4 regions of the Vibrio azureus genome follow, and region 1 is predicted to be linked to each of the others. Evidence: predicted binding sites of a transcription regulator. Region 1 holds the regulator's gene; each other region holds the start of a gene.

Evidence for each region. The regulator CRP, encoded in region 1, controls carbon source genes, mostly activating them, when cyclic AMP is high. The targets are predictions, from matches to a motif close to TGTGANNNNNNTCACA.
Region 2: a site for CRP is predicted at 3,481-3,496, ahead of udp (uridine phosphorylase). Genes of this name have one in related genera too.
Region 3: a site for CRP is predicted at 2,280-2,295, ahead of cdd (cytidine deaminase). Genes of this name have one in related genera too.
Region 4: a site for CRP is predicted at 4,052-4,067, ahead of rppH (RNA pyrophosphohydrolase). Genes of this name have one in related genera too.

The regions. Positions count from the first base shown of each region.
Region 1 is NZ_CP018616.1:2,801,937-2,810,258, forward strand. Features, by position in the region: gene BS333_RS12740 (ABC transporter ATP-binding protein) at 1-276, shown strand, start outside; gene BS333_RS12745 (TIGR02444 family protein) at 273-752, shown strand; gene BS333_RS12750 (hydrolase) at 1,020-2,027, shown strand; gene BS333_RS12755 (YheU family protein) at 2,061-2,270, shown strand; gene BS333_RS12760 (phosphoribulokinase) at 2,474-3,343, shown strand; gene crp (cAMP-activated global transcriptional regulator CRP) at 3,584-4,216, shown strand; gene BS333_RS12770 (DUF1338 domain-containing protein) at 4,360-5,169, opposite strand; gene astD (succinylglutamate-semialdehyde dehydrogenase) at 5,392-6,849, opposite strand; gene astA (arginine N-succinyltransferase) at 6,878-7,897, opposite strand; gene BS333_RS12785 (aspartate aminotransferase family protein) at 8,018-8,322, opposite strand, start outside.
Region 2 is NZ_CP018616.1:1,019,659-1,027,980, forward strand. Features, by position in the region: gene BS333_RS04840 (CBS domain-containing protein) at 182-601, shown strand; gene BS333_RS04845 (zinc/cadmium/mercury/lead-transporting ATPase) at 1,024-3,339, shown strand; gene udp (uridine phosphorylase) at 3,591-4,349, shown strand; gene BS333_RS04855 (DUF1887 family protein) at 4,486-5,646, opposite strand; gene BS333_RS04860 (methyl-accepting chemotaxis protein) at 5,832-7,823, opposite strand; gene hinT (purine nucleoside phosphoramidase) at 8,155-8,322, shown strand, end outside.
Region 3 is NZ_CP018616.1:1,277,928-1,286,249, reverse strand. Features, by position in the region: gene sbcB (exodeoxyribonuclease I) at 1-1,108, shown strand, start outside; gene BS333_RS05920 (CidA/LrgA family protein) at 1,150-1,521, shown strand; gene BS333_RS05915 (CidB/LrgB family autolysis modulator) at 1,523-2,200, shown strand; gene cdd (cytidine deaminase) at 2,351-3,238, shown strand; gene BS333_RS22485 (hypothetical protein) at 3,333-3,458, opposite strand; gene purT (formate-dependent phosphoribosylglycinamide formyltransferase) at 3,552-4,727, shown strand; gene BS333_RS05900 (thiopurine S-methyltransferase) at 5,001-5,657, opposite strand; gene BS333_RS05895 (RelA/SpoT domain-containing protein) at 6,147-6,920, shown strand; gene ihfA (integration host factor subunit alpha) at 7,005-7,301, opposite strand; gene pheT (phenylalanine--tRNA ligase subunit beta) at 7,801-8,322, opposite strand, start outside.
Region 4 is NZ_CP018616.1:504,871-513,192, reverse strand. Features, by position in the region: gene lgt (prolipoprotein diacylglyceryl transferase) at 1-292, opposite strand, end outside; gene BS333_RS02450 (sulfite exporter TauE/SafE family protein) at 331-1,122, opposite strand; gene ptsP (phosphoenolpyruvate--protein phosphotransferase) at 1,125-3,371, opposite strand; gene rppH (RNA pyrophosphohydrolase) at 3,381-3,899, opposite strand; gene mutH (DNA mismatch repair endonuclease MutH) at 4,517-5,194, shown strand; gene BS333_RS02430 (DUF6482 family protein) at 5,262-5,573, opposite strand; gene BS333_RS02425 (NADP(H)-dependent aldo-keto reductase) at 5,862-6,896, shown strand; gene BS333_RS02420 (hypothetical protein) at 7,103-7,354, opposite strand; gene BS333_RS02415 (sigma-54-dependent transcriptional regulator) at 7,813-8,322, opposite strand, start outside.

The sequences.
Region 1 (8,322 bases):
CAAAAAAGGCGTGAAGCAGAATTTCGTAAGCAAACGGCCCCTATCAGAAAGATGCTAACGCAATTAGAAAAGAAAATGGATAAATTAGGTGAAGATTTAGCTCAGGCTGAAGAAGCTTTAAGCGATAATTCACTCTATGAGCTCGATAACAAGGCCAAACTTAATAAAGTTCTTGCACTGCAAGCCACCAGCAAAGCACAACTTGAAGAAGTAGAGCTAGAATGGATGTCCGCACAAGAAAGCCTAGAACAAATGGAACTTGAGTTTAATCAATGAGTAACCGACACGCCAACCCGCCCCTAACCCTAGAAAGTCTCTGGCAATTTAGTTTGCAATTTTATGGTGTTCGTCAGGTGAAAGAGGCGTGTCTATCATTACAAAATCACTATCAGGGCAATGTGAACTTAGTCTTACTTTTAAGATGGTTAGATGAACAACAGGTTACATTCTCCGAGCAAGATTGGCCCGCAGTGCAACATAGCTTAACAAGAAGTGAAACCCTGCTGTACTCCTACCGAGAGCTGCGTCGCCAACTTAAGCCTCAGCTTAACGACGCTTTATACCGCCAGGCTCTGCAGTTTGAGCTTGAACTTGAAAAACAGCAACAAGCAGACTTAGTGGATTGCATCAATACACTATCATTAACAGCGAATGACGGTGATCCATTAACTCTCAGATACTGTCGTCATTTAGGTGGTGATCACCTACAGCATGCCTTTTCTCTCCCCTTCCCCAAGCCAAACCACTTTTAACCTCAGTGTGATTCCGTTCGGTGCATATCGCTCCTCAGCCTTGAGGTTACTTGAGTCTCTATCTATAATAATCAGCATGTAAATTCATAATAAAAATACGTTCGTTGGCCTCATCTTCACAAGCCCGAGATTTCCATTAACGCCGAATTCGTCGTTAAGGCGGTTTTTAGCGCCAAGAAGTGAGCTTATCCATCAACCCGTATTTGCTATGAATCAGCCGAAGAGCGTGCCTAGCAATTTAATATGCTTTTTCGATTGGTGCCCTGTATGACTCAATTTTTTCCTGCTACTGGCCTTAAAAACCCACACCTTCAAACTCTCCTCCCACGATTGATCAGAAAAAAAGCATTATTTACTCCAATATGGCAAACTCTTGATACTCCAGATGGGGATTTCCTCGATTTAGCTTGGTCAGAGCCTTTTAATCAGGAGTTTGCTGCTCAAAAGCCTATTTTTATTCTTTTTCATGGACTAGAAGGCTGCTTCTATAGCTCTTATGCCAATGGCTTGATGAACGCTTTTGCACAATCGGGCTGGCTGGCAGTCATGATGCATTTTCGAGGCTGTAGTGGTAAGCCAAACAAAAAAGCGCGCGCTTACCATTCAGGCGAAATCAATGATGCTCGATTTTTCCTTGAGCACCTTGACCAACAATTTCCTGGTCAACCTAAAGTGGCGGTGGGTATTTCTATCGGTGGAAATATGTTGGCTAACTATCTCGCGCAGTATGACCGCCAACCACTCTTAGATGCCGCAACGATTGTTTCTGCACCACTCGATCTTGCCGCGTGTGCCAATCGTATCGAACGTGGTTTTTCTAAGGTTTATCGACGTTATCTGCTTTCTTCTCTTAAGCGTAATGCTTTACAAAAGCACGAGTTAATTCATGGCGAACTTGCTTTATCTTATCGCTCAATCAAACGAGTCACACGCCTGTACGAGTTTGACGATCTGGTCACCGCACCATTACACGGTTTCAAAAATGCTCAAGATTATTACGCGCAATGCTCTGGTTTAAACAAACTACAACGTATTCGTTTACCTACGCTGATCATTCACGCCAAAGATGACCCCTTTATGACGGAGGCTGTAATCCCCAAATTTGTTTTGCCCGATAATATCGATTATCAGCTATATGAACATGGGGGGCATGTCGGTTTTCTTTGTGGCTCCGTGCTAAAACCACGCTTCTGGCTTGAAGAAGCACTTCCTGCGTACTACGAAAGTATCGCGGCTGATTATCTTTCTGGTGTATCGACACAAAGAACACAGTAAACTAAGCGGCCATCATAAACGTTCGAGGTATTTATGATTATCCCATGGCAAGATATTGCACCAGAAACACTAGAAAATTTAATCCGGGAATTTGTTCTTCGTGAAGGCACCGATTACGGTGCGGTAGAAATGTCCCTACAAAGCAAAATTGAGCAAGTAAAAACGCAGCTTGAGCATGATGAAGCCGTGATCGTCTTTTCAGAACTGCATGAAACCGTCGATATCAAACTGAAAGCCAAATAGTCTGCAGACACCATTTCTGACTACAAACATCGCTTTCCCCCTGTATCAACATGAAAATAACTCAGTCACTAGCTCTCGTTTGCTCACACTTTACCTTACTCCACTCGATGACAGGTTCGTTTTACGTGATATAGTGCTTCATCATTCGTACAGTGCAAAAGCGCTGTACGCTAACAGGTACGTTAATTACGACAAGGTTTGTCATGTCAGCAAAACACCCTATCATCGCGGTCACTGGTTCATCTGGTGCCGGTACTACGACAACATCTGAAGCATTTCGAAAAATGTTCAACATGATGAATGTCAAACCAGCTTGGGTCGAAGGAGATAGTTTCCACCGTTTTACTCGTCCCGAAATGGATGTTGAAATAAGAAAAGCCCGAGAGCAGGGCAAACACATCAGCTACTTTGGTCCGCAAGCCAATGATTTTTCCAGCTTAGAAGAGTTCTTTCGTCAATATGGCAAACAAGGAATCGGCAGTGTGCGCCGCTACCTCCATACGTTCGATGAAGCCGTTCCCTATAACCAAATGCCAGGTACCTTCACGCCTTGGCAAGATTTACCAGAAAACAGCGATGTCATGTTCTATGAAGGCCTTCATGGCGGTGTTGTCGATGGCGAAGTCAATGTAGCTCGTCATGTCGACTTTCTGATTGGAATGGTCCCTATCGTGAACTTAGAGTGGATCCAAAAGTTTGTTCGCGATACTCGTGAGCGCGGCCATTCACGAGAAGCCGTCATGGATTCCATTGTTCGCTCTATGGATGACTACCTAAACTACATCACCCCGCAGTTTTCTCGTACACATATTAATTTTCAACGTGTCCCCACTGTCGATACTTCGAATCCACTAAATGCCAAAGGAATACCAAGCTTGGATGAAAGTTTTGTCGTAATCCGCTTACGTGGCATTAAAAATGTCGACTTTCCTTACCTGCTAGCAATGATAGATGGCTCATTTATGTCGCGCCATAACACCATTGTCGTCCCCGGTGGTAAAATGAGTTTTGCGATGGAATTAATCGTCAGACCCATCCTACAGAAGCTGATTGAAACCGGAAAAATTGGCTAAAAATATGGCTATTTAGGTGTTTACTTTTCACTCCGTGATCATGTGCACAATTTTGCGTAAAAAATAGCAGGAATGACGCGATTAAAATCAAGAAATCAAACTCGAAAAAGGATACTATTTCCTGTAGAGACACAAGATAGCTTGCAGCATAGAAAAAGAGTTCTTATTCTAGTAGGCCAACGACACGCTTAGCTAAAATATGGACAGCGCAAGCATACCCTGCAGAGGAAGTGAGATATTATGGTTCTAGGTAAACCTCAAACCGATCCAACATTAGAGTGGTTTCTTTCACACTGTCATATTCATAAGTACCCATCAAAAAGCACGCTAATTCATGCGGGCGAGAAAGCGGAAACTTTGTACTACATAGTCAAAGGTTCCGTTGCTGTGCTTATTAAAGACGAAGAAGGCAAAGAAATGATCCTTTCTTACCTCAACCAAGGCGACTTTATTGGTGAGTTGGGCTTATTTGAAGAAGATCAAGAGCGTACAGCTTGGGTTCGAGCTAAGTCTCCTTGTGAAGTGGCTGAGATTTCATTTAAGAAATTCCGTCAGCTCATCCAAGTCAATCCAGATATTCTGATGCGTCTTTCTGCACAAATGGCACGACGCCTTCAGGTTACTAGCCAAAAAGTGGGTGACCTTGCTTTCCTAGATGTGACGGGTCGTATCGCTCAAACGCTGCTCAACCTTGCGAAACAACCCGATGCGATGACGCACCCTGACGGCATGCAAATCAAGATCACACGTCAAGAAATCGGCCAAATTGTTGGCTGTTCTCGTGAAACGGTCGGTCGTATCCTGAAGATGCTAGAAGAGCAAAACTTGATTTCTGCTCACGGTAAAACCATCGTGGTTTACGGAACTCGTTAATCCATAATCGAGTACTAAATCAACATGCAATAAAGTAAAAGCCACTTCATTAGTGGCTTTTACTGTATCTTAAACATCTGAAAGTCAACTGGGTACCTTCGTTGCTATCCCTTCACACCCTAGCCTACGAAGTGAGTAAGCAATTACTTATCCATATGAACTTTGCTGTCGGTACTTTCAAATATTTTATCTGCTGAGGCTGCTACAAACCCTGGGTACAACTTACCATTTTCCATTGGATAGCGCTTAGCAAACTCATAAAAACCACCCGGAACCAGCTCAGTGCCCTCGATGAACGTCACTGGGACTTTATCCGCCATCGTTGATGATTGTTCTAAAAGGACAGCTGGCGTGCCTTTTACTTCGCCCCCACTTTCATTAATAGTAAAACCCGATTGGCGTAAATAATCGTTTACTTGCATCACTTCATGATACTGACTTAATTGATTAACACTGACAGTGAAATGATTGGCACCATAGCCGTGAGCTGCCAACCAAGAAGCATATTCACTTTCCTGTGCTAACGTTTTAAAGTCTTCATAGCTGAGGTCCCACAAGCGGCCACCATAGAGAAATTCCGGCTGGGTCAACTGAGTGATATCAACCTGTTCAACCAGTTTATGCACGATGGCTTGTAATTGCGCAGAACAATCATTGACTTTCAGTTCACTAATAAACACCTTTGGTTGCTTTGGATCTGGATGTTCAAAATGGGTTGCAATCAGTTTTTTACTTTCAAACACATAATCTCCACCAGGCAAATAGCCAACATCTAAAAATGGCTGAGCTAAGGTGGCAAGTCCTAAAGGAGCAACATCAAATGTCCGCAAAGCAATATGATCATTAATCAATGGTTCATTTTCTTGCAGAAGTTGGTGAACTTTCGCCGCGGAGGGACAAAGACGATGAATATAATCTTTCCATAAGGAATCAAATAGCACATCGGGCGTCATGATAGCTCCTGTTATCAAATAAAAGTTAAGAAAAAAGACAAGCCATTGGTTTACTTCCCCCTAAGGCGAAAAATGGCGATCAACCTGTGACGTTTTACTTGGCGTTATTGATTGAAGAAATGTACAACGACCGCCAATTGAAAGCAGTTGGGGTAAAGAAGATTTCTGCGCTTTCAACACGCAACCAGCCACTTCACCCCATTTTCATTACTTGTGAATATTTTACAGTTCGATACCAGGACTCAAATTAGAAGGCAGCACACACTCCTGCCCTTCCATTGACGCCATCGGATAAGCGCAATAATCTGCCGCATAATAAGCACTGGGTCGTAAGTTACCCGAAGCCCCAGGTCCTCCAAATGGCGCATCACCACTGGCGCCCGTAAGTTGGCGATTTCGGTTAACGATACCGGCGCGAATATGGTCAACGAAATACTGCCACTCATCGTCATCGCTAGAAATCAATCCTGCAGATAAACCAAAACGAGTGTCATTGGCTAATGCTACCGCCGTTGCAAAACCATCGTAACGCACGAGTTGTAAGAGTGGACCAAAGTATTCCTCATCAGGCAATTCTGCGACGTTAGTGACATCGATGATACCAGGGGAAACAAACGCAGCTTGACCGGCTTTCGCTTCAATAAGGCTCCGCCCTCCTAGCGACTGCAAACGAGCTTGAGCTTCAAGAATATGCTGCGCGGCAGCAACTGATATTTGCGGCCCCATAAAAGGAGCAGGCTCTGCGAAAGGTTGATCAACTTTAATATTCGCCGTCGCTTGAACAAGTTTATTGATGAGCTCATCCCCTCGTTCACCGAACGGAATATATAAACGACGCGCACAGGTACAACGTTGGCCCGCACTAATAAAGGCAGATTGTATGATGGTATAAACCGTTGCATCTAAGTCATCATAATTGTCCGTGACAACCAACGGGTTATTACCCCCCATCTCTAGCGCCAACATTTTCCCTGGTTGACCAGCAAATTGACGATGTAAATGATGTCCGGTATTGGCACTGCCAGTAAACAAGACACCGTCGATGCCTTTTGCTTCTGCTAAAGCAATCCCCGTTTCTTTCGCTCCTTGGACTAAATTAATCACCCCTTTGGGCAAACCGACACTTTCCCACAACTTCATAGCCAACTCACCACTCCATGGAGTTTGTTCTGAAGGCTTTAAAACCACAGTGTTACCTGCCAATAATGCAGGCACTATATGACCATTAGGTAAGTGCGCAGGGAAATTATAAGGGCCAAACACGGCCATCACTCCCAAAGGGCGATGACGCAGCACAATTTGGTTACCGCCCGCTTCTCGTGACGACTCGCCTGTTCGTTGATGATAAGCACGGATTGAGATAGCAATTTTGCCCGCCATCGCAGCAGCTTCTGTGCGAGTTTCCCACAAAGGTTTACCCGTTTCTTTGGCAATCACTTCAGCAATCTGTTCACTGTGCTCTTTTACTTTTTCAGCAAATGCCAACACTATCGCTTCACGTTCACAAAATGGACGCTTTTTCCACTCTAACAATGCTTCGCGAGCAGCAGCAACGGCTTGTTCAACTTGCGACTCTGTGGCGCTATGACCTTGCCAGATCACCTCTTGATTATACGGAGATAGAGAGGAGAAGTGCTCTCCCTCACCCTGCACCCATTCACCTGCAATCCAATGTGTCATGCGTTTTATCCTTACATTCTTTGTTCAATTACTGAGGTAGAAAGCGGACAAAGTCCCCTTCTTTGACCATCAATACGGCAGCAACTTCTGAGGAAATAATCACGGTCTCGCTCTCCGTGTCGAACACCGCTTTGGTCGCTGTTGCTCGAAAGTTCTCAAACGATGTATTCGCGATCAAAAAATCTTTGCTACTGGCATGTTCAGATATCTGTACCCGTGCACGATAAGAATGACGTACCGATTCAATATTGCGCCTATCACATTCCATGGTTGGACCGCCGTCGAAAATATCAACGTAGCCGCGATTGGTAAAACCTTCGTGCTCTAATAGTTTCAACGCAGGGCGCGTATTATCGTGTACTTTACCGATAACCGCTTGAGCCTCAGGGCTGAGTAAGTTGATATAAATCGGGAGCTTAGGCATCAGATCTGCAATAAAGCCTTTTTTACCTATCCCTGTTAGATAATCGGCCAAAGTAAAGTCAATCGAGAAAAAATGCTCTTGTAACCACTGCCAAAAAGGGGAGTTACCGTCTTCATCAGAAACGCCGCGCATTTCGGCAAAAATCGTGTCGGAAAACCGTTCGGGATGCTCAGCCATCATGAGAAAACGACATTTAGACATTAAACGTCCATTTAATCCCTGACGGAACTTTTCACGAAGAAAAAGCGTACAAATTTCGCTATTACCTGTGTAGTTATTACCGAAAGTCAGAAGCTTTACGACATTATTGACACCCAATTTAGGTGAAGAGTGAACAACCTTGCTGATATGATAAGAGTAAAAGGGCACATCCCATCCGATCGATGCTTCAATCCCTGTCGTACCTGCGACTTCACCCGTGTCAGAATCCACGCCAACCATCAAATAGCCTTCGTCTCCTGCTTCTTTTACATCAGGCTTGGAAAAGCTATATTCCGAGTGTTTAATGCGGTTGGTTAATAGTTCTTCATTAACCGGCAGAGAAGTAAAACCAAATCCCGATTCTACAGCACAAGTGTGTAGAGCTTCGTAATCTGACATTGCAATAGGGCGAACAACTAGCATCAATATTCCCTCCAGATGCAAAAAATCCTAACGATATTGTAGGAAAACGATATTGTAGGAACAGGCCCTCCATCATCAATCCTTGATGGAGGGTTTTCGCTTGATAAACTGATAGCGTGCTTACACGAGTGTAGCGATCGCTTTATCCAGTTTTTCCAAGCCTTGTTCAATTTCTTGTTGTGTAATAACGAGTGAAGGAGTGAAACGAACGACATTGGCACCCGCAACCAATACCATCAGGCCTTGTTTACCAGCAGCAACCAAGATATCTCTTGCACGCCCCTGCCATTCTTCATTCAAAGCCGCACCAAGCAGTAAACCTTTACCGCGAATTTCAGCAAAGAGTTGATACTTCGCATTGATTTTCTCTAGACCTTCGCGAAACATACTTTCACGTTCCAATACACCAGCTAAGACTTCGGGTT
Region 2 (8,322 bases), 1.2 Mb from region 1:
CTCATTTCTACTCTAAGAATGAGGCTGGCTTTTTTGATCTTTATAGCGTGAGTGTTTGAATCAAAACAAAGTTCAATAGAGACAGTCTATGAATAAAATTGCCAATTTCAATTTAGTAAAATTAAGAATTTAGGCGACACTTAACTTAAGAGCAGAAAAGTTGGCTGTTAAGGAGATAAGAATGCACTCACTCAAAGTAAAAGATTATATGACGTTGCAAGCGGTGACTTTCAATAAAGATATGTCACTTACTGCTGCATTAGACAAGGTGATGCAAAGCGTGACACTTGGCGGACCTGTCATTGATGAAAATGAAAAAGTCGTTGGCTATCTTTCTGAACAAGATTTGCTCGATGAACTAGTAAAAGCCAGTTACCATTGCCATGATACCCATACGGTAGAAGAATGTATGCATGATGATGTACTGTCTGTATCGCCAGATATGTCAATTATCGAATTGGCTGACATGATGAAAATTGGTAAGCCCAAAATGTACCCTGTGGTAGACGATAAAGAAAAACTGGTTGGTATGATCACTCGACGTGACGTATTAAGAGCGATAGGTAAGTCATTAAATGAGTGTTTTCAGCACCCAGTTTAAGTGTTATCCCTCCTTTGATCCAAGATTGTTTACGAAGACCGCTTACGACGACTTTTTCGAAAACGATATTAAAGGCGCTGACTCAGGCGCCTTTTTTCTATCTTGAAGCTTATAGCACCATTCATTTCTTCTTGACCTTGGAGCTTACTCCAAGGTTTATAATTAACAACATAGCAATTAATCATGGCTAAGACTGGATTATTTTGAAGCGATTCGTTTGAGAAAAATTATGTATAAATCAAGTTTTGTGAAAATGTCTTGTTGTGACCTTATGTTTCATAAAACAGTATGTTTATGGGTGATTAAGCTATGAACAATCTCGCTATAAACAATCAAGTTATGAGCAATCTGACTATGAAGAGTCTGAGTATCAAGCCATTGGATCAAGATCAAAAAGTATCTCCAGCAAAGGAAGTTGAATTATGTGTACAAAAAACCAAGGGTGTCAATCAAGCAAAAGTAACCCAACCATGAAAAAAGGAAGTGGGGATACTTGCTGCTCAACAACAAAACCTGCAATGACGATCACCAAAGCCACGGCGATAACACCTGAAGGCTCATGTTGTTCAACAAACAGTTGTGGTACTGAGTCTGCTGATGACGATTTGCCCAGCGATGTCTCGAAGAATTTACGTCAGAGTTGGTTAGTATCAGGCATGGATTGCCCTGCTTGTGCTCGAAAACTTGAAAAAGCCATTTCTTCGATTGGAGGGGTGGTGAATGCCAAAGTTTTATTTGCAACAGAAAAGCTGGTGGTCGACTTTGATAACCGATCTTTAGCTCCTGTCATTGAGCAGATTTCACAACAAACAGGGTTTCCTCTTTCTTCAACGGATGCTCCTAAGCCTAAAGTTGCGCATAAAAGTTGGCTGGAAATTATAAAAGACAATATCCAGATCATCGTGATTGCGGCTGCGATGGTGATAGCAGGTATTCTCTCAGAGTCTCACGCTACGATAAGCAATACACTATTTACCGTGACCTGCTTAATGGGTCTATATCCCATCGCGACAAAAGCCATTAAGCTTGCGAAAAGTGGTACACCATTCGCGATTGAAACCTTAATGAGTGTGGCTGCTCTCGGTGCGTTATATCTTGGAGAAATGGCCGAAGCAGCGATGGTTTTACTCCTATTTTTGATCGGAGAAAAGCTGGAAGCTTATGCGTCCTCTCGTGCAAGGAGTGGCGTGCAAGCACTGATGGATTTGGTGCCTGAAACGACCACATTAATTGTTGATGGTCAGCGTAAAGAAGTACAAGCTTCAACGCTTAAACCTGGCGATATCATTGAAGTTGCCCCTGGTGGAAGAATGCCTGCGGATGGATGGTTGCTTGATCAGGTGGCCAGTTTCGATGAAAGTGCTCTCACTGGCGAATCATTACCTGTTGAGCATAACGAGGGCGGGCAAATCATGGCAGGTGCGGTGGTTGTGGATAAGGTGGTGCGCATCGAGGTCACATCTCGCCAAGGAGAAAACGCGATTGATCGTATTCTTCACTTAATCGAAGAAGCAGAATCAAGAAAAGCACCACTGGAGCGTTTTCTGGATAAATTCAGTCGCTGGTATACACCATTAATGATGTTGGTGTCATTGCTTGTTATTGTCACACCTCCTTTATTGTTCGCTCAGCCTTGGGAAACTTGGTTATACCGTGGTTTAGCCATGTTACTGATTGCTTGTCCTTGTGCGTTAGTGATTTCTACGCCTGCTGCGATTACTTCTGGTTTAGCTGCAGCAGCAAAACGTGGTGCATTGATCAAAGGCGGAGCAGCACTGGAATTACTCGGACGTGTTGAGTCGGTTGCTTTTGATAAAACAGGCACCTTGACACAGGGTAAACCACAAGTGACGGATATCATTCCGATTGATGTGCCTGAATCTCAATTGCTGAGCTTGGCGGCGGCCATAGAGCTAGGTTCAAGCCACCCGTTGGCAATCTCGTTAGTGAATAAAGTGCAGCAGCAAGGTATTGTGATCCCTGAAGCAACTGAGAAAACGGTACAGGTTGGTTCAGGAGTCAGTGGCTATGTTGATGAGCAGCATGTACAAGTTATTGCGCCTTCTAAGATCACTTTCTCTATTTCATCGGAAATGGAAGAGCGCATTATTGAAATCGAAGCTCAAGGAAAAACGGTCGTGATTGTCCGTTGTGAGGAAAAGCTGATTGGTCTTATTGCTTGGCAAGATACGTTACGCAAGGATGCACGAGAAGCTGTCGCTGCGTTGAAGAAGTTAGGTGTGAACTCCGTTATGTTAACCGGAGATAATCCACGAAGTGCAGCATCGATTGCCAAAGAAATGGGCATGACTTTCGAAGCGAGTTTGCTGCCAGCCGATAAAGTGCATCATGTTGAGAAAATGTCGACGACACGCACAGTTGCGATGGTTGGTGATGGCATTAATGATGCACCCGCGATGAAGGCATCCAGTATCGGTATTGCAATGGGGGGAGGCACTGATGTGGCACTTGAGACAGCCGATGCCGCCTTGACTCACAATCGGTTGGTTGAGTTACCCGCTATGATCGAGCTCTCTCGGGCAACGTTGAGCAATATTCATCAAAATGTCGCGCTTGCGCTTGGCTTAAAAGGTGTCTTTTTGGTCACCAGTCTATTGGGCATTACGGGCTTATGGGTTGCGGTTTTAGCTGACAGTGGTGCGACGGCTTTGGTGACATTGAATGCATTAAGACTGCTACGTTTTGAGTCAAAGCATATCAAACAAAGCGTGAATTAGGCCGCTGAATTAATTGAAGTACAACAGTAGAGTGAGAAGCAGCAACGAGCAGAGGTGATTGGGTGTGCTTGTAGTTGCACAATAAAAATTGTGATATATGTATAATTTTTTTGAAAAAATACAAATATTACATTTTTCATTTGTGATTATTATCACTCTATATTGTAGTGAGGTTCGCTAGAGTATCTGTTGTACCCAATATACCTATGCGCTTATCGTTACGAACGTTAGGCCACAATAAGGAGCGACTTATGTCTCAAGCTGTTTTTCACCTAGGTGTTACTGAAGCCGATCTTGCTGGCGCAACATTAGCCATTATTCCTGGTGACCCTGCTCGTGTTCAAAAAATTGCGGAAGAGATGGACAACCCAGTCTTTCTAGCCAGTCATCGTGAATACACGTTATATCGTGCACAACTGGATGGAAAACCTGTCGTAGTGTGTTCTACAGGTATCGGCGGCCCATCGACATCTATTGCAGTTGAAGAGCTTGCGCAGCTTGGTGTACGTACTTTCTTACGTGTTGGTACTACAGGCGCAATTCAGCCTAACGTAAATGTTGGTGACATGATTGTGACGACAGGCTCCGTTCGTCTTGATGGCGCAAGTTTACATTTTGCTCCAATGGAGTTTCCTGCTGTGGCTGATTTTGATGTTGCGACAGCGATGAAATCTGCGGTTGAAGAGTGTGGTGCAAAAGTACACATGGGTGTCACAGCTTCCAGTGATACGTTCTACCCAGGGCAAGAGCGTTACGATACTTTCTCTGGTCGAGTTGTTAAGCGCTTCCAAGGCTCAATGAAAGAGTGGCAAGACATGGGAGTGCTGAACTTTGAAATGGAGTCTGCGACTCTGTTGACTATGTGTGCAAGTTCAGGTTTAAAAGCTGGTTGTGTGGCTGGTGTTATCATTAACCGTACTCAAAAAGAAACGCCGGATCATACCACTTTGAAAGAAGCGGAAACACGCTCAATTAAAGTGGTTGTTGAAGCTGCGCGTAAGATGCTGTAGTAAAAAACTTAAGTAAGACTTATTTCTTCGCAAGCAATAAAAAACCAGGCTAGGCCTGGTTTTTTGTAACTTGCGCTGAATACTCAGCATATTGATTGAGGTCAATCGGGTATATACTCAAACGAAAGACGAGCTATTAGAGGTCGTCAGCTCCACCTGCGGCTTTAAACCATTGACCAAGGTGTGTTTTTAAATCTTTTAGCTCGTCAGGCCCGATGAGCGCTAAGCCTAAATCTTCTGCTCGAGTAATATCATTGTGGCGAAGAGGACGGAAACTCACCAGCATGGCACGTGCCTGAAGCCCTCCAAGTAGGTCCCTAAGAGATTCTAGTTTGTAAAGGGTATCATCCCCATCATCTCTCATGCCTTTGGTTTTACACTCAATAATATGGAGTTTGTTGTTTACGACCGTTGCGACATCAAGCTCATTGCGAACTTCGCTTTCACCATGTTTTCGGTATACCTGCACATTCAAAGAACGGTCTTGAATGGTTGGCATGCTATCTTGGATCTGTTTTACAGTGCTATGAACCAAGGTTTCTAACCACTCTCCATTAGAGAATCGGCGGGCATCCTCGTTGATAAATGTGAGGATTCCTTTTTCATAGGTAGCAATTTGGGCTGCAACTAAGTCGCTGAGTAGCATGTTAAGTTCACGATAACCTTGTTGTTTTTCGGATAGCTCAACGTCAAGTCTTTGCTCTTTACGACAGGTAGTTGCCAAGTAATTTAAGGTTGCTAAACCAGGCCCAAGTTCAAGTGCGTTGGATGCCCAACGTTCACCGAGTTGATAGAGTTTATGATCAAGCTGAGGAGGCAGTTCAGTATGATTAAATTCACCACGAGCACCAAAAATTGTTAGGTAATCAGAGATGGTAATATGATCCTCGACTTGGGTATCCTCTTGGCCGTCTGGGTATAACCAGCAAAGTTTGTCGCTATTGGGTTCTACAACAAAAATTGGCCAGCGGTACGTACGAAATACTTCATAAACCGAGAGTAGGCGATGACGTAATCCACAGCTGGCATTCAGCTTAACTTCTTCACCACGATCGTGTAAATCACGAGCTAATTTATGTATTGATTGTTTAATGAGTGAGGTGTTAACGGCGGAAGGGATTTCAAAGAATTCGGTGGTTATACCGCGTTGCTCTAAAACTGTGCTTAAGCGTTCATACATATCGGCTTGATGTTTATCGCCGATGAAGACGATATGTTTACTGACCGTGCGATTATCCAAAAGAGGGGTAACCAATCTCACGGGGTCTTGATCGATGATACCAACATGAACAGCCATAAATTATCCTTTTCATTTTGCTTGCTCAATAAAAGAAGGAAGAAATGAGCAAACCATGATAAGCATATGTAGACAAAGCAGAAGAAAAACAAGGGTAAGCAGAAGAAAATATATACCCAAGCATTTTTAGGTCACTTGGGTATGCTCTGTAAAAAGCAAAAGCAAAAGCAAAAGCAAAAGCAAGACTATAACTTAAACTGGTGAACTAAGGTATTTTGCTGTTGAGCTAATTGAGTCAGTGATTCGTTGGTTTGAGCGATATTCACCATGGCTTGATAGTTTTTATCGGTTAAGCTGTTTATTTCTTCAAGGTTACGAGCGATGTTAGAAGACGTGGTGCTTTGTTCAACTGCAGCTTGTGATATATGGGTGCTCATTTGTCTGATCTTAATGATCAGAGCTTGCAATTCTTCCATGGCACCATTGGCACTTAATGCTTGCTCTACTGACACTTCCATATCACTCATACAACTTTGAATGACTTGACTTGCAGAGTGTGATTTTGATTGTAACGTGCTGATCATGGATTCAATCTCAATGGTTGATTGAGTCGTTTTTGATGCGAGAACACGTACCTCATCGGCGACAACGGCAAAGCCACGACCTTGTTCGCCAGCCCGAGCGGCTTCAATCGCTGCGTTTAGCGCCAGCAAATTTGTTTGTTCGGCAATATTTCTAATAACGTCTAAGATAGACCCGATTTGGCTGCTCATATTTTGTAGTTCTGTTACAGCACATACAGATTCATTTAAGCGTATTTCAAGCTGATTAATCGTCGAAATATTACTGTTCATGATATGGCGCCCTTGGTCAGAAGCCGATTCAACTTGTTGGACCATATTTAAAGTATTTTGAGCACTTTGGGCAACTTCTTGTACGGAATGCGACATTTGTGTCATAGCAGTTGCGACATCCGTCGCTTGTTCGCGTTGTGAATTTAACTGAATTTGCGCTTGAGCTGAGGTTTGTTCATTATCGATGGCGGTTTCAGCCAGTTTTTCGGAAGCATCATTCAGCTTCAACAGTACATCTTGAAGACTATCAGCAAGAGAATTGATATGGCCACTGACCGCACTGAATTCATTGTTATAACGGACCTCTATGCGTTGTTTCATATCACCTTTGGTAAGTCCTTCTAACGCGATTAAAATATGTTTGAGCGGCTCGCGAACTGTGCTTGAAATGTGATAGCCAATCATGACGGCCAACACCATCACCAAAACAGCGATGCCAACGGCTTTTATCACACCCTGATTATAAATTTCTCCAGCTTGGAGCAAAGATTGATTGAGGTTCGTGGTTGCTGTGGTGGTAAATTGCTCCAATACGGTCATACTAGAATCAATTTTTTCGGCTTGATTTGCGATGTTATCGTAGAGAGCTGCGCGAGCAGTTAAATATTGGCTGTATTGATCCAAAACGCCGCCTTTCAAGCCTACATCTTGGGTAAATTGTTTAATTGAGTCTCCGAAAAGTTCTTCAAGCTGCGGCAACTGGGTAACCAGGCCACGAAAGGCGTAGTTTAGATGAGCAACCGTCTTGCGGTTTTTCGCTACCGCTTGAGTGACAACTTCAGGGTCAGAGCTTGCCAGCGCATCCGATGTAATGACTTCAGCGTCTTTTAACTTACTGAAATAGCTTTCCCCCATGACTCTGACCGAAATGCTCGACTGATCGGCAAGCAATTCTTTCAAACCAAGAGAGAGTTCACTATTCAGCTTTTGAAATCGGCGCGATGACAGTTGAACCTGTTCTTGTGAAGAAAACATCGACTCATAGTTATTCATCGCTTCTTGTGCTTCACTAAAATAACTATCTTGTAAATCGATAAGCTGATCTAGAGGGGCAGAAAGAGAAGGGTATGGTTTGCTGCTTACTGCTAATTGCTCCAATGTTTCAGTGAATTGCTGTTGAGAGAGAGTAAAGTTTTTACGCATTTTTTCCATGCGCTGCTTGTTTTCTGTGGTTAAAAAATCTTTAAAAGACTTGTCTGCAGATAGTAGCTCAACACTGGTTTGATTGGACAGAGAGACAAGTGGCAATGAAGACTGAGAAACCAGTTCAAATTTACTATGAAGTGTATTCATGGCTTGGGTCATCATCATTATGGTGATCACAAACAGGGCAGTGATAATGGCAAATCCGCCATACATCCTTTTAATGACAGAATTTCGCATCGATGTGCTTCCTCTACCTAAAACAAAAAGTAATATACTCAAGTGACCTCAAGAGACTTGCTTCAAAGCGATGTCACTGCGTATGGCTGATTTTAGACGTCTTAAGACGTACAGAATTCAGGGTCTTTAGGAATAAAAAGTATTCTAAAAATAACAAAATTAGCGGGTTCTAATTGAGCTTGAGACACAATTTTTATGACGTACACGACAAAAAAAGCTTCAACCAAGCAATTTATATTGATATTGTTAACTGAACACTGTTTTTTATTGAGCTCATTTCAGGCTTAGCGCATACTAAGAGCACTTTAAATCTAATAGAAATGGAGGCCTCATGGCTGAAGAAACTATCTTTAGTAAAATTATTCGCAGAGAGATCCCTGCTGATGTGTTGTATCAAGACGATCTCGTTACTGCTTTTCGTGATATCAATCCACGAGCGCCAAGTCATCTTCTGATCATTCCAAATAAACTAATTGCGACAGCCAACGACGTTGAAGCT
Region 3 (8,322 bases), 1.5 Mb from region 1:
TGATGATGAAGTTACACGATATACTTGCTACCGTAACTTTATCGACCCGTATGCTTGGAGTTGGCAAAAAGGCAACTCACGCTGGGATCTGCTTGATGTTATGCGAGCCTGCCATGCATTACGCCCTGAAGGCATCGAGTGGCCTGAAAACGATGAAGGCTTTACCAGCTTTAAGTTAGAACATTTATCCGTCGCGAATGGAATAGAACACAGTAATGCACACGATGCGATGGCCGATGTTGTTGCGACCATTGAACTAGCCAAGAAGATTAAAGCGGCCCAACCTAAGCTGTTCGACTACTTCTTTTCTATGCGTCACAAACGTAAGTTGAATGAGCTGATCGATATCGTCAATATGACTCCGCTTATGCATGTATCTGGCATGTTGGGCCGGGAATGCCAATATACGAGTTGGATCGTTCCAATCGCGTGGCATCCTACTAACAATAATGCGGTGATCACGGTTGATCTCGCTAAGGATCCTCAGCCCTTACTTGACTTGTCCGCTGATGAGTTGCAACAGCGCCTTTATACAAAACGAGAAGATCTTGGTGACTTGTTACCCGTCCCTGTCAAATTAGTTCACCTTAATAAGTGCCCTATTTTAGCGCCGGCCAAAACACTCACCGCAGAAAACGCCGAGTCCATTGGTATTGATCGCCAGCAATGCCTAAGTAACCTTGCTACTTTACGCCAGAACCCTGAAATTAGAGATAAACTCATCCGTCTCTTTTCAATCGAGCGAAAGTTTGCCAAAAGCGATGATGTAGACACACAACTCTATGATGGCTTCTTCTCTCCTGCCGATCGTGCCGCCATGGACATCATTCGCGAAACCGATCCCAATAACCTAGCGGCACTCGATATTGAGTTTGCTGATAAGCGTATAAAACCGCTGCTGTTCCGTTATCGTGCAAGGCACTACGCCAATACATTGGACGAGCAAGAGCAGCGACGTTGGGCACAGCATTGCCGAGAAATCTTCGAAAGCCAGATTGAAGATTACATGCTAAATTTAGAAAACCTAGTTCATGAACATGAAAGTGACGACAAGAAAATCGCGCTTCTCAAATCCGTGTATCGTTACGTAGAAAGTCTGGCTTCTTAGATTCCTCCAACACAAAATCGAGGGTGCTGAGTGTATTTGGCATGAAACATCGCTTAAAAAAACTGGTTCATTTACTGATTGCTCTGCTAATTATTAGCGGAGCACTCGCCATCGGTAATTTTCTTCAATCACTAACAAACACTTCTATTCCCGGAAGTGTTATTGGCATGCTGGTGCTATTTTTCTCAATGGTATTTGGTGTGATTAAAGCGGAATGGGTCAAACCTGGCGCAACTCTATTCATTCGCTATATGATCCTGCTATTTGTACCAATCAGTGTCGGTCTGATGCAACATTTTGATATGCTGATTAATAATGCATTACCGATTTTAGCAAGTGCCATAGGAGGGTCACTGATCGTCTTAGTCAGCTTGGCTTGGTTATTAGAGTACTTGCTTAAGGATAATCGCTAACATGTGGTTACTTGTTACCATTTTGGTATTCTTTACTGCTCGTCATATTGCAATAAAGATCAACAAACCGTTTGCTAACCCACTTTTGATGAGTCTAGTGGTTTTGATTCCGATCTTGCTCTACTTTCATATCCCTTATGAAACTTACTATCATGACAACCGCTGGCTCAGTGACTTACTGCAACCTGCCGTTGTTGCTCTGGCTTATCCTTTGTATGAACAGCTACCACAAATCAAATCTAAATGGCGAATCATCCTGTTAGCCTGCACTTTAGGTAGTGTTATGTCGATGATCACTGCGACTTTGATTGCCGTGGCCTTCAAAGCAGATATCGGCTTAATTGCCAGCCTTATCAGTAAATCAGTCACCACTCCAATAGCGATGGAAGTATCACGTCATTTGGGAGGAGAAGCGGCTATAGCTGCCATTCTTGTATTAATTGTTGGTCTATTTGGTGCCATACTCGCCTATCCAATATTTAATTTAATCGGGATCAAACACCCAATTGCTCGGGGCTTAACCATGGGGACAGTATCGCATGCATTAGGTACCGCAACTTGTGCAGAAAAACAACCTTCTGATGCTGCTTATTCCTCTCTTGCCTTAGTTTTGTGTGGCATTATCACGTCAGTGCTTGCTCCAAGTATTTTTGGTCTTGCCGTTTGGCTATCTCAGTAAACCGTAACCAAACGCAAAGTAGCGAACATGTGTGAAGTGCCTCTAATTATGTAACATAGAAAATATTTACAAACATTAGCGTGATCTTAATCACGGATTTTTCTGTTTCATCGCCTAGAATATCCTTCCATGCACTAACAAGGACTCCAAATGAATAGTCGCGTTGAACAGGCATTAGCAAATATTCCTGAGCCACTTTCTAGCCACCTTGCTCCGATCGTTCAATCCAACGATTTTGATGCAACTATTTCCAAAAAGCAGTTTGAGCAATTACTTTCTTTAACTCACCTATCCGATAAAGAGCTTCGTCTTGCTCTTCTCCCTATCGCCGCTGCTTTTTCCTATGCCCCTATTTCTAATTTCTATGTCGGAGCAATCGCTCGAGGTTTATCAGGAAACCTTTATTTCGGCGCTAACATGGAATTATTTGGAGTTCAGCTTGGTCAAACCGTGCACGCAGAACAGTCTGCAATAAGCCACGCTTGGATGAAAGGTGAGCGTGGTTTAACTGACATCACCATCAACTTCAGCCCTTGTGGTCATTGCCGTCAGTTTATGAACGAAATCTCAACGGCTAAAAACCTCAAAGTGCAACTTCCAGATAGTGACGAAAAACGACTTCACGATTACCTACCTGAAGCATTTGGGCCGAACGATTTAGGCATAGAATCAGGCTTGATGTCAGAGGTCGTGCATTCCTTTACTTTTAAAGACGATAATATACTGCTTGAGAAAGCGGTAGATGCGATGAACATGAGCCACGCTCCTTACACAAACAACTTCAGTGGCCTTGCCATTGAGATGGCCTGTGGTCGTGTGTTCTTAGGCGCTTATGCCGAAAATGCTGCATTTAACCCAAGTCTACCTCCTTTACAGGTCGCGCTGAGCCAAATTATGCTGGCTGGCCTAAAATTTGATGGCATCAAAGCGGTCGCTCTAGCTGAAAATGCTCAAGGTAAAATCAGCCACCTTGCTGAAACTCAATCTACTATCGAAGCATTAAATCCAGACATTCCAGTCAGTTTTGTTAATGTCTAAAGTGCGATTAATGTTTGTCAGCGTTTTGCTGTTGTAAGTTGCAGGCTTGATTAAATTGTGAACTAAGAAGAGCCCATTCATTGGGCTCTTCTTATTATAAAAACTCAGTTAATCTTTGTGCTGCTCTTTTAAGCGCTAAATTCACAACACGAGTAATCTCATAGAAGTTGTTATCTGGATCATCCCAATCTTTATCTTCAGGAATGAGCAACGACAGCATCAAAAAAACGTAGCAAACGTTTGCCTCATTAATTAAATACAGTATTATCCGTTCTCAATCATCTCACATCATTCTAATTTTTAAGGTAATGCTATGTTCGGTACTGCAACACGCCCCCATGCAACACGTGTTTTACTTTTAGGCTCTGGTGAGCTCGGAAAAGAAGTGGCGATAGAATGTCAAAGGCTTGGTTTAGAAGTGATTGCATGCGATCGCTATGCGGATGCACCTGCAATGCAAGTCGCCCACCGTAGCTACGTCATCGATATGCTCGATGGCCAAGCTTTAGAAGAAATCATCATGCACGAACAACCCGCCTACGTTGTGCCTGAAATCGAAGCCATCGCCACCGATAAATTAGTTGAACTCGAAGAAAAAGGGATAAACGTTGTTCCAACCGCGCGAGCAACAAAACTTACCATGAATCGTGAAGGTATTCGTCGATTAGCCTCTGAAGAACTTGAGCTAAACACTTCACCTTACCAATTTGCTGATAATTTTGATGACTTTAAATCAGCAGTCGACTTTGTCGGTACCCCTTGTGTGGTTAAGCCTGTAATGAGCTCTTCTGGTAAAGGGCAGAGTGTCATTAAAACAGCAGAAGACATCAACAAAGCTTGGGAATACGCTCAACAGGGAGGTCGAACTGGAGCTGGACGAGTCATCGTCGAAGGCTTCGTTGACTTTGATTATGAAATTACCCTTCTTACTGTTAAAGCGGTCGACGGCGTGCATTTCTGTGCTCCTATTGGTCATCGCCAGGAAGATGGAGACTATCGTGAATCATGGCAGCCACAAGTCATGTCAGATAATGCGCGCAAGGCCGCCGAATACGCTGCGGAAAAAGTCGTAAACGCACTTGGCGGTTATGGGTTATTTGGGGTGGAATTGTTTGTTAAAGGCGATCATGTGTTCTTCAACGAAGTTTCACCACGTCCACATGATACCGGTATGGTTACAATGATTTCACAAGATATGTCTGAGTTCGCGCTTCACGTTCGTGCGTTCACCAAAATGCCCGTCCATAAGATCACTCAATTTGGCCCATCAGCTTCAGCTGTTGTACTCGGAGAAGGTCAATCAGAAGACCTACAGTTTGATAACTTAGCCAAAGCTTTAGCCAAACCGCAAACTCAATTAAGATTGTTTGCTAAACCAGATATTTCAGGGCGTCGACGACTTGGTGTTGTCTTAACGCGCCGTGATAGTCTTGAAAGCGCAATCAAAGATGCGATTGAGAGTGCTGCGCAAGTTCGTATTGAATATTAATTGATGAACCGCTGAACCTTCTTTAACCAAGTAAATTCAAGATGCTGTGTTCAGCGGTACGAGCTAGATATACCCAAGTGACCTCAAGATGCTTGATTCAGAGCGAGGTCACTGAGCTGAATTCAAGGAAGACAACGAAGTGGAATAGTATTCTATTTCTTATTTTTGTAAGAAGAACGGTTGTCTGACGTAAGAAGTCGGCTCAGTATTCATCAACACTATTAAGCAACACTTTTGGCCTGCTTGACCACGCTTGCCAAGCAGGTTCAGTGTTTATGAGCGAAGATCTTCAATAAGGTAGACTTCTTCAGAAAATCGGCTCAAACCTTTCTTCGCTATTTTAGGATGATGTTTGTCTGCGCCATTCACGGTTAAACAGGTAATTTTATAACCCTTAAACAGTTCACTTACCTCACCCCCCGGTACACTAAACGGTGGGCCTGCCATCTCATCTTGAGGGTAATCTAACGTGATCAATAAAATACGGCCGCCAGGATTGAGCAATTGTGTAAGCCTATTGACATAATCTGCCCTCATTTCTTGAGGTAACGCGACTAACGCTGCACGATCGTAAACTAAATCTGCTTTTGCGACCGGAGCCGTAAAGAAATCACCACAATATATTGAAAGCTCATCAAACTGATACAGCTCCAAGTTACCCTTAATTGGAATCACGGTTGGAGTGTAGAAGTGCTCAGCAAAAAACGCCCTAACTGCAATTTGGCTCAATTCTACTCCGCAAACGTCGTTATGTTTCGACGCCAACCAAACCAAATCTTCAGATTTACCACATAGAGGAACCAAAACCTGCTCTTCCCGTTTGGGTTGAAGATGGTGCCAAAATTCGATGAGTAACGGGTTTACATCACCTAAATGGAAGCCGATTTGATTACTTGCCCACTTATTATGCCAGAATTCTTGATCTCTCATATTTGCTCAACTTTAAATAATTCTCAACAGGCGTCCTTACAAGGGGGAAGGTGATACCTCGAATAATAATGATTCCCATCTCATTGATCGGCACAACATTGCGTTGTAACAAAGTACACCAAGAGAACTTGGGGGACGCTTACGTATCATTAGGTTAACGTATTTTTCTATTTTGTCTACGTTGTTCATCTTGAGTTAATAATGAGATGTTAATGTGAGTCAGAACTCAAACTTGTGGCAAAACCTTCTCTAGCGACGGTTTGAGAAAAGTAGATAAGGGCTTCAAATAATGTCAGTCCTCTTTAAAGTTAGAGAACCATCACATAGTGGAATAATCAGAAAGAATGAGTATTGGGTTTGAGCACTTAGCCCCCATAAATTAGGTATACCCAAGTAACCTAGAGGAAACTTAGGTATAAGCCTGATTTGCAAAAACTGAGTAACTTTTGACTATTCATTTTTTCAGTGTAAGCAAGTTAAGGAGAGTGAATGAGCTTATTTTTTCGTACTACCGCATTGATGCTTTTAGTACTCAGCCGTGCACCTGCATTCGCCGCGCTTCCTAATACCCCAGAGAGCAAACAGGGCGCTTTAAACAGTTCAGATCAAGTTTGTTCCCAATCATTCAAGCATAACCTCAGTGGTCTATATGCTATCAAACCTATTCAATCTAACCCTATTCAGCCCTATAATGATTTTGATGTGCTGTATCAAAAAGCACATCAGGCTCAATTAGAACTTGAAACCATCTGCAAAACGACAGCATTGCTTACCCACTCAGAGCCTTATTTTGCTGGAGTTAAATCAAAACGCCGCGCACAAGACAAAATCAATTACGAATTGGATGGTCAAGTAGAGAGAATTACAGACTTAGCAAGAGCGACTATTGTTGCACGAGACGTAGCAAGTTTGATGGCTGTCTATGAAACGCTAGAACGCGAAACATCGATTATCAACGTTAAGAACCGTTTCAAAAAACCTAAGAAGTCAGGCTATAGAGATTTGAACCTGCTGGTACGTTTACCCAATAGTAATCTTGTTGCAGAAGTTCAGCTTCACTTAAAAGCAATTGCAGATGTCAAAAGTGGACCAGAACATGATTTATACAAAAAGATACAAGATATAGAACGCAAGGCAATGTTGGAGAGCCGTCCGATGAGTGAACTGGAATTGGCTTCTATTGATAAAATACGGAACCAATCGAAAGATCTTTATCAACAGGCTTGGCAACCTTATTTAACAACACACCTAGCAGCTGCCTAGTGAAGGTGAATTGACGCATTGATGTCAGGCTGACCCAAAAAATAAGAGACCACGACAAGTCATGGTCTCTTTAATCAATATGAATTACTGCTTTTGGGAGAGATTTTCAACTCTTGCCTTAAGCTTCTGTCCAGGACGGAACGTCACTACACGTCGAGCAGTAATTGGAATATCTTCACCCGTCTTCGGGTTACGACCAGGTCTCTCATTCTTGTCACGAAGGTCAAAATTACCAAAACCTGACAGTTTTACCTGTTCGCCGCTTTCTAGTGCTTTACGAATCTCTTCGAAGAACACTTCCACCGTTTCCTTGGCGTCCCGTTTACTAAATCCCAATTTTTCAAACAGGTTTTCTGCAAGTTCGGCTTTTGTGAGCGCCATAAAACTTTCCTCAAAGCTATGTTAAACAATGCTACCCAAAGTAGCGCTAGAGCAGTTTTACCCTACTAATTCAACAACATATCGGGTTTACTTTTGGAAGTGTATGTCAAGCTTATGATTTTCGCCAACTTTTTTCTTTCCTAATATACCCACAAAAGGAAAATGGGCAAGTTTTAAGTACTGCATAATATACAAATTAGAGAATAATGTAATTCAAATTTGGAATTTTTAGACTAAAGACCCACAAAAAGAAGAACTGCAAGATATAAAACTATTTAATAGAAATATCAAATTTGCTTTTTAAAATTCGTTTTATTACGACTTTTATCGTTTTTATGTTTCAAAAATACTCTTAATCACTCTTTAATCGCATTTACTGTCGCAATTTTTCACAAAATCAAACTGACAAATTGCAGCCAATTTTAGTGACTATAACTATAAAAAAACCCTACCAGATTGGCAGGGCTCTTATATCAATAGGTATTATCACTAAATAAGGCTAGTCACGCAGAGACGCACCAAACTTCTCAGATACGTGTGCAACAATAGCGTCAACCGCACCAGCGATGTCAGCATCCTCAAGCGTACGTTCAACTGATTGTAGAGTCAGAGCGATTGCTAAGCTCTTCTTACCTTCTTCTACGCCTTTGCCTACGTATACGTCGAACAACTTGGCATCTTTCAGGAATTCACCACCTTGTTCTAGACATGCTGCAACGATGTCACCTGAAGCAACAACATCGTCAACAACCACAGCGATGTCACGACGGTTTGATGGGAACTTGGAAAGCTGTACTGCTTCTGGAATCACCTTAGTGTTGATCGCAGACCATTCAACTTCAAATACGATAGTGCGGCCGTTTAGACCAAACTTACGCTCAAGTTCTGGATGAACAGTACCAATGACACCTACCTGCTTGCCATCGACGATGATAGCTGCAGATTGACCAGGGTGAAGCGCTGGGTTCGCTGCTTTATCTTCGGAAGAAAGCGCAGCAAAAGAGTAAGCGACTTCGTTAGC
Region 4 (8,322 bases), 730 kb from region 1:
CTGTCCATACTTTGAACAAATAAAGAGGGTCGGCTAGGAAAAGATCAAAGTTGTAAAAAATAACGTAGCCAACACGTCCACCAATGACAACGCCAAGAAAACCTGCAAATAACAAATCAGAAATTTGCTCACGAGTCCAACCACTACCAGGCTTATCTGCACGACGGTTTGCTAGCCATAACGCGAACATAAATCCAATCAGGTACATCAACCCATACCAGCGGATAGAAATAGGGCCAATAGAGACTAGAACAGGATCAATATTGGGAAATTCAAAGTAGCCCTGAGACATAAATTATTCTCTTCTTATTAATAGTTAACGGGTGCACTTTACAACAGCATCGCTGCTGCAACAAATATCAAAAATACTGCAAATATCTTTTTGAGCGTCGCTGTTGGCAAATGAGTCGCCATTTTAGCCCCAACACGAGTTGTCACCATGGATGCCATAGCGATCGCCAATAAAGCAGGTAAGTAAACATAGCCAAGGCTATAACTGGGTAAGTCTTCGACTTGAGCGCCATGTAAGACAAATCCAATCATTCCTGAAATAGCAATCATAAAGCCACATAAGGACGATGAGCCAACAGCTTTTCGCATCTCTATACCATGCTTGTTCAAAAATGGTACCGATAAAGAACCGCCACCAATCCCTGCTAAGCTTGAAATAACGCCAATTCCGGCACCATATAACGTGGTCACTGTGCGGCTTGGCATCGGCTTAGTATGCATGGCTTTAATCGAATAGAGCATCTGGAACCCAAGAAATAAAACAATGATTCCGAAGATTTTGGGTAAGTAATGAGTAGGAATCCATTCAGCGATATTCGCCCCCAAAAAACCACCGAATACCACACCGGGAATCAGCCATTTGACCACGAACTTATCGACATTACCAAGCGTCAGATGATTAAAAGCAGATGAACCCGAGGTTACGATAATACTGGCTAATGAGGTCGCTAAAGCCATGTGCATGCTAAGCTCAACGCTCACCCCCATAAGAGGAAGCAGATATAACAGAGCGGGAACGATGATCAGTCCACCACCGATGCCCAATAGGCCTGCCATAATTCCGACAAATCCACCCAACAACAGCAATAGGAAAAAAAGAGAGATGGTCACTGTTACTTTTTACCCGCACGAATGAAGCCTGCAAAGCCCTGCTGGACAAAAAAGTCATTCATCATTTGATGAATTTCCAATCCATAGGAACAGGACATAGCTTGCTCTGCCAGCTCGGTTAATTCTTGCTGATGGCTTTTACGAATTAAATATTTGACCTTAGCAACGTTAGACATGTTCATACTCAAACGGGTGTAGCCAAGGCCTAATAACAATAGTGCACCAAATGGGTCCCCTGCTAACTCTCCGCAAATACAGACCGGGACTTGATATTGGTGACAGACTTCGCGAATCTGCTTCAAGGCCAATAATACAGCAGGGTGCATCGATTCATAGACATCAGCAACACGTGCATTATTTCTGTCGACTGCGAGTAAGTATTGGGTAAGGTCATTGGTTCCAACAGAGACAAAATCGACACGATGTGCAATAGCAGGCAACAGATACACCATAGATGGAACTTCGATCATCACGCCAATTTTCGGCATGGGTATCCGCTCGTCGATCAGTATGACTTCATTGTAAGCTTGTTGAATCAACAGCAAAGCATCATCAAATTCTTTAATGCCCGAGATCATCGGCAGCAAAATACTCAAATTACCGTGTTCTGCACTGGCTCTCAGCATCGCGCGTAATTGGATCAAGAAAATATCAGGATGGTCTAGCGTAAAACGAATCCCGCGCCAGCCTAAAAATGGATTATCTTCATCAATCGGTAAATAAGGTAAAGGTTTATCACCGCCAATATCTAATGTACGCATGACCACATCTTGCGCAGCATAGTGTTCAAGGATTGTGCGATACTGCTGGTATTGTTCATCTTCTGAAGGAAAGTGATGCTGAAGTAAAAAAGCAATTTCTGTTCGATACAATCCAACCCCATCGACACCACTATTAATGGCGCTATTGCTGTCTGCACTTAGCCCTGAATTTAGCATGATTTCAATATGGCAGTGATCTTGTGTGATCGCGGGTAACTCAAGATCTTGGTTCACCATTGCGAACAGTTCAGACTCTTCGCTGATCAAGCTACGATAAGCCCTTAATAGCTGACGATTGGGCTCAAGATGAATCTCACCCGTATAGCCATCCACAATCCCCTGCTTTCCATTGACCTCACGAGTATCAAGCCCCACTCCCATGACGGCAGGCACTCCTAAAGCACGTGATAAGATTGCAGCATGTGAGTTTACCGCTCCCTCTAATGAAATCACGGCTAATAAATGTTGCTTTGGAATCGAGGCTAATAACGTTGCGCTTAACTCATTTACCACTAAGATCACGGGCCGATCAATCGAAACCTGTTCTTGTTCACTGTTTTGTAAAAAGTAAAGTAACCTTTGCCCCAGCTCTCTAATATCCTGAGCTCGTTCCCGTAGGTAAACATCCGACATGCGAGCAAAACGGTTGGAGTAGGTTTCGACAACTTGGCGTAACGCCCAATCTGCGCGATCTCCTTTTTCGATCTGTTTTTTTAGATCACCGCGTAACATGGGATCATTAAGTAAGTGAGTAAAGAGATCAAAAATAGCCAACGCTTCTTTATTGATTTCACTGTCGAGCTTCTTGCGCATACGACGAAAGTCATTCACTGCTCGCTCAATTGCAATCGCCAATAGCTCGTGCTCTCTTTCTTTATCGAGCGCTGAAGCGGGAAACACCTCATGCAAATTAGGCTGTGAATCATCAAACCAAAGTTCACCGATTGCCACGCCTGTTGACGCAGGAGCTCCTTTAATCACAGACGGCTTAGAGCTTAGTTGCCACTGCCCTAAGCTTTGAGCATGGGCAATTAATACAGCAAGCTGTGCAGACAAGGTCACCAAAAAAGACTCTTCCATTTCACTGAATAAACGAGGCTCTTTTTGCTGAATAACCAGAACACCTAAGACTTGTTTACGATAAATAATAGGCGTAGCAAGGAAAGCGTGATAAACCTGCTCCATCAGTTGAGGAAAAAACTTGAAGTCAGGATGAGAAGAAGCTTCAGCCAGATTAAGTGGCTCAGCACTGCGCTTAACCAACCCCACCAAACCTTCATTGAAATTGATATGAATGCTATCGTTTTTGAAACTCAGCCCTTGAGTTGCCATCAACTCAAGGCGTTGCTGCTCTTCATTAGCAAGGTAAATAGTGCAACATTCAGTGCAAAGGGCAGTACAAGTCTCTTTCACCAATACATCGAGAGCTTGATGTAAATCGTCGACCCTAGAGACTTTCTCAACGACTTCCCTTAGCTGACTGAGCATATTAATCCTCTATCTACGTTGCTTTTTTCGTTTACCTTTCGCTTTACGTTCTCGAAAAGGCATTGCCATTGATGCAAATTCTTTCATCGCACGTCGGTAGACATCACGCTTAAAAGACACAACTTGCCTAACCGGGTACCAATAACTCACCCAACGCCAACCATCAAATTCAGGTGACTTTCCACGTTGCATATTGATATGTGATTCATCACAGTCTAATCGCAGCAGAAACCATTTCTGTTTTTGGCCGATACAAACAGGCTTAGAGTCCCAGCGTACTAATCGTTTGGGTAGCTTATACCTCAACCAATGACGGCTGGTTGCGATGATCTTAACGTCTTTTTTCGTTAGACCAACTTCTTCATATAGCTCCCTAAACATAGCTTGTTCAGGAGTCTCACCATCGTCAATCCCACCTTGTGGAAATTGCCATGAGTGTTGCCCGTATCGCTTAGCCCAGAAGACCTGACCATGGTTATTACATATCACAATACCAACGTTAAGTCGGTAACCATCGCCATCTATCACTGGCTAACCTCTATGAATAATTTTTTATTACTATGATTTTTCCACATATCCCCATTACTAGCAAACTTACTGGTGTGATATAAGCAAGATTTATTAGCTTTAGAACAATTTTGGATATCTTTTAAGCACATATTGTTTTATCAACATCTCAGTGAGAGATAGCCCACATTTATTCACCTTTTCTGTGAATAACTTTGTGCAGAAAGTGATATCAACAGAAACTTAAGAGAAAACACTCCGAATAAAAAATCATTTCAAAGCAAAGGATTAAAAAATAAGTAACTGTTTTAAAAAACAAAAAATAAAAACACCTGTTAATATGATCTTATTTTTTTCGATGATCTTTTAACCAAAACCAGATCGGTCAAAGATCGAACGATTCTATCTTTATCCACATAGAACAAGTATAACTTTAGTACATCTCAATAAAATCAAGTAAAAAACACTTTAAAAAACCTGTTTATTCATCCAGCTTAATGAAAAGTGTATACATTGATTTATCTGTCTGTGGATAACATGAGGATGGATCTTTTAATCACCAATATGATTAAAAGATCAGCAGAGAAGTGCATAGAAATTTGTTAGTATATGAACTGTAGATCTTAAGCAACGACGATATGAAATCAGAACCAAAATCCGAAGCTGAATTAATGGCTCGCGCACAAGATATGGCAGGTATTACTTTTGCAGAGCTCGCTGAAGAAGCAGATATGTGTGTGCCCGAAAACTTAAAGCGCGATAAAGGTTGGGTTGGTCAACTACTTGAATGGCATTTAGGTGCTCCAGCAGGCAGCAAACCACAGCAAGATTTTCTTCATCTTGGTATAGAGTTGAAAAGTATTCCTATCAGCCACACTGGGAGGCCACTTGAGACAACGTTTGTTTCTGTTGCTCCTCTCGTTGGTGTACAGGGACTCACTTGGGAAACCAGCCACGTTCGAAATAAGCTTTCTAGAGTTCTTTGGATCCCTGTGGAAGGAGAACGCGAAATCCCACTAGCGGAAAGACGCGTGGGTAATCCACTGATATGGTCCCCCGATCATGAAGAGTCCATGATCCTCAAAAATGATTGGGAAGAATTGATGGAAATGATCGTCTTCGGGCAATTTGAAAAAATTTCTGCAAAGCATGGTCAAGCACTGCATCTACGCCCAAAGGCGGCGAATTCAAGAGCCCTCACCGAAGCCTATAACGCCAATGGCAAACCGATTAAGACATTACCTAGAGGCTTTTACCTTAGAACGCAGTTTACTGAAAAGATCTTGAGAAAGCATTATATTGCTAAGCAAGAATAATAAACGGCTAGAGCAAAAACATCACAGAATACTTATTCATTGATCCAAGATACACGTGATGAGCTTGTTAGTGTGTGGCCAGTGACATTTCAATATCACAATAAGAAGCCAATCCTTCACTGCCAAACTCATCATAAGCATTATGGAGCCTTAAATAAGCTTTATCGATACCCAACCTGAGCAATTCTTGCTTAACCAATTCTAATGAACCGAAATGCATCGGGCCATCACCATCTTTAATTGGCTCAAGTTGATGTTTATATTCCACTGCTAATAGATAATTGGTGACATCGGAACAACCGATAACAAAAACTTTTGGTATCCTATATGAGCTTTTGTGTTGACCATGTAACCACATGTCGAGTTGATGCTTCTGCATATCGCACCTCCATCACAAGATTTTTAATTATAGTCACGTTATTAGCAGCTTTCGAGTTATCGCCAATTTTAATTTTAAATCATTTGCGGTAATGGCGAAAAAACACCTATATTGTATACCCAAGCAACCTCAAGATGCCGTGTTCACTGAGCCTGACATTGGCTCTCATTCGCAGCAACGATTCGTAGATATACTGATTCAACTATGAAAGAGGTTGGCTTTGACGCTCACTGCCGATAACTTGCCATCATGCCTGCTCTGAAGGTAACGCACTTTCAAGGATGTAAAATGCAATATACAACTCTGCCACACTCCTCCCTTGAGGTCAGTAAGATTTGCCTTGGTACTATGACATTTGGAGAACAAAACACTGAGCTGCAAGCTTTTCAGCAGCTTGATTTTGCTTTAGATCACGGCGTCAATTTTATCGACACCGCTGAAATGTACCCAGTACCACCCAACAAAACCACACAAGGACTCACTGAACAATATATTGGCCATTGGTTATCAAAAAGCGCCAAACGAGAAAAAGTGGTACTCGCAACGAAAGTCTCTGGACCTAGAAGCGTCCCTTATATTCGTGAAGATATGAGTCTTAATCGCCGCCATATTCATACTGCAATCGACGATAGTCTAAAACGTTTACAAACTGACTATGTCGATCTGTATCAATTGCATTGGCCTCAGCGCAGTACCAATTGTTTCGGTCAATTGAACTACCCTTTCTCAGATCTTCAGGAAGAAGTGACCCTGATAGAAACTCTAGAAGCTCTCAACGATTTAGTTAGGGCAGGGAAAGTTCGCTATATTGGCGTTTCGAATGAAACCCCTTGGGGTGTGATGTCATTATTACACCTCGCAGACAAGCATGATTTACCAAGAATTATTTCGATCCAAAACCCATACAACTTACTTAATCGCAGCTTTGAAATCGGACTCTCAGAAATAAGTCATCATGAAGGCGTGCAGCTACTCGCATATTCCCCTCTCGCTTTTGGGTGTTTAAGTGGTAAGTACCTCAATGGCATGAGGCCCGAAGGTGCTCGTTGTACTAAATGGGAACGTTTTGCTCGTTACTTCACTCAACAGGGCTTAAATGCCACACAAGCCTACGTAGACTTAGCCCATAAGTACGCCGTCGATCCTGCTCAGATGGCTTTAGCTTTTGTGAATCAACGCCCATTTGTTGCTTCAAATATTATTGGAGCCACTAACCTAAAGCAGCTAAAGTCAAATATTGAGAGTATCGACTTGCACTTAAGTGAGGAACTATTAAGTGAGCTTCAAGCGATCAGCACTCTTTATTCGAATCCTTGTCCGTAATATCCCCAAGTAACCTCACGACGTTTGGTTATTTACAACTTGGAAGGCAAAGGCTGATAGAAGAAAGAAAAGAATAGAGAGCAGAGATAAGAAAGAAAATAAGGCTGACTTGATTAAGTCAGCCTTAATGCCCAAATTAATCATGTATATGAATATACCCAAGTGACCTCAATATGCTTGGGTATACATGTCAATTTGGGCCTTATTTATGTCATTATTCGCAATGATAAAACTCTGCGAAGATGACGCGTTTTTCGCTCTGTTTTAACCGCATCTGGAACATAAGCACGGTTTGAGCGACCTTCAAAATCTAACCCAATGTCTTTCAACAAATGAGTATTGAGTGCTGGTAAATGATAACCCTGACGACGCATGAGACGCTGCCACTGTCTTGTCTCACGTTTCAAGTCTGCGTGTAATAAAATGGCTGCTAACTTTACATAAATTGAATGACGCATTGTGTTCCCCAAATCAAAAAGATCTCTTGAACTGGAAAAGTAGAGCATGAATAAGGGAAAAACGCCGATAACCGAGCTGCTACTTTCCGCAGCCCAGTAAATAATAAGGTAGGTTACGGATTAATTATGTTTTGTGAGTTGTGCTGGCTAAAATCAAGCATCAAACACGTAATGGATAGAGATACCGTACTGCATAAAACATTAACATCATCGTATTTCATTCTGTACCTCCTAATAATTAATCTGTAATATGAATATAACTCAATAAGTTACAATTAAATTGTAATTAATCGTAACCAATTATCAAACCTTTTTTCTGACTTTAAATAAAAACGAACAAATACACCAAAATAAACCAAACCAATACTTACAATTAAAAACATTCAACCGAAATATAGCTCAGCTATCGAGCTTTATTATGTATACCCAAGTGATTTATCTTTTTAAGAAAAAATGACCTATTCATCAATGAGACCATGTTTGTTCAATAACCGATACATGGTTGCTCGTGATATCTCAAGCTCCCTTGCAGCATTAGACACTTGGCCACTATGTGACTCTAACACAAGGACTAATGCATCTCGCTCGCTCTTTTCGCGAATCAACTTTAAGCTCCGCTTACTCTCTTCACATTTGGGTAAATCCAAATGGTGTTCTTCAATCATTACGTCATCGCACAGAAGCACTGCTCTTCTCACCTGATTGAGCAACTCTCGCACATTGCCAGGCCATGTATAACGTATCATCGCTTTTAACGCGTCTTCAGAAAAACTTTTGGCCTGCGAATGGTATTCTTTAGAAAAATCATATAGGAAAGAACTTGCCAGTAGACCGATGTCATCTGGACGGTCTTTTAAACTTGGGACATTGATTCGCATAACACTGATATGATGATAAAGCTCCTCGTTAAAATCCCCTTCTAATAACGCTTTTTCGATATCCGAAGTGTTGGTCACCAATATACGAAC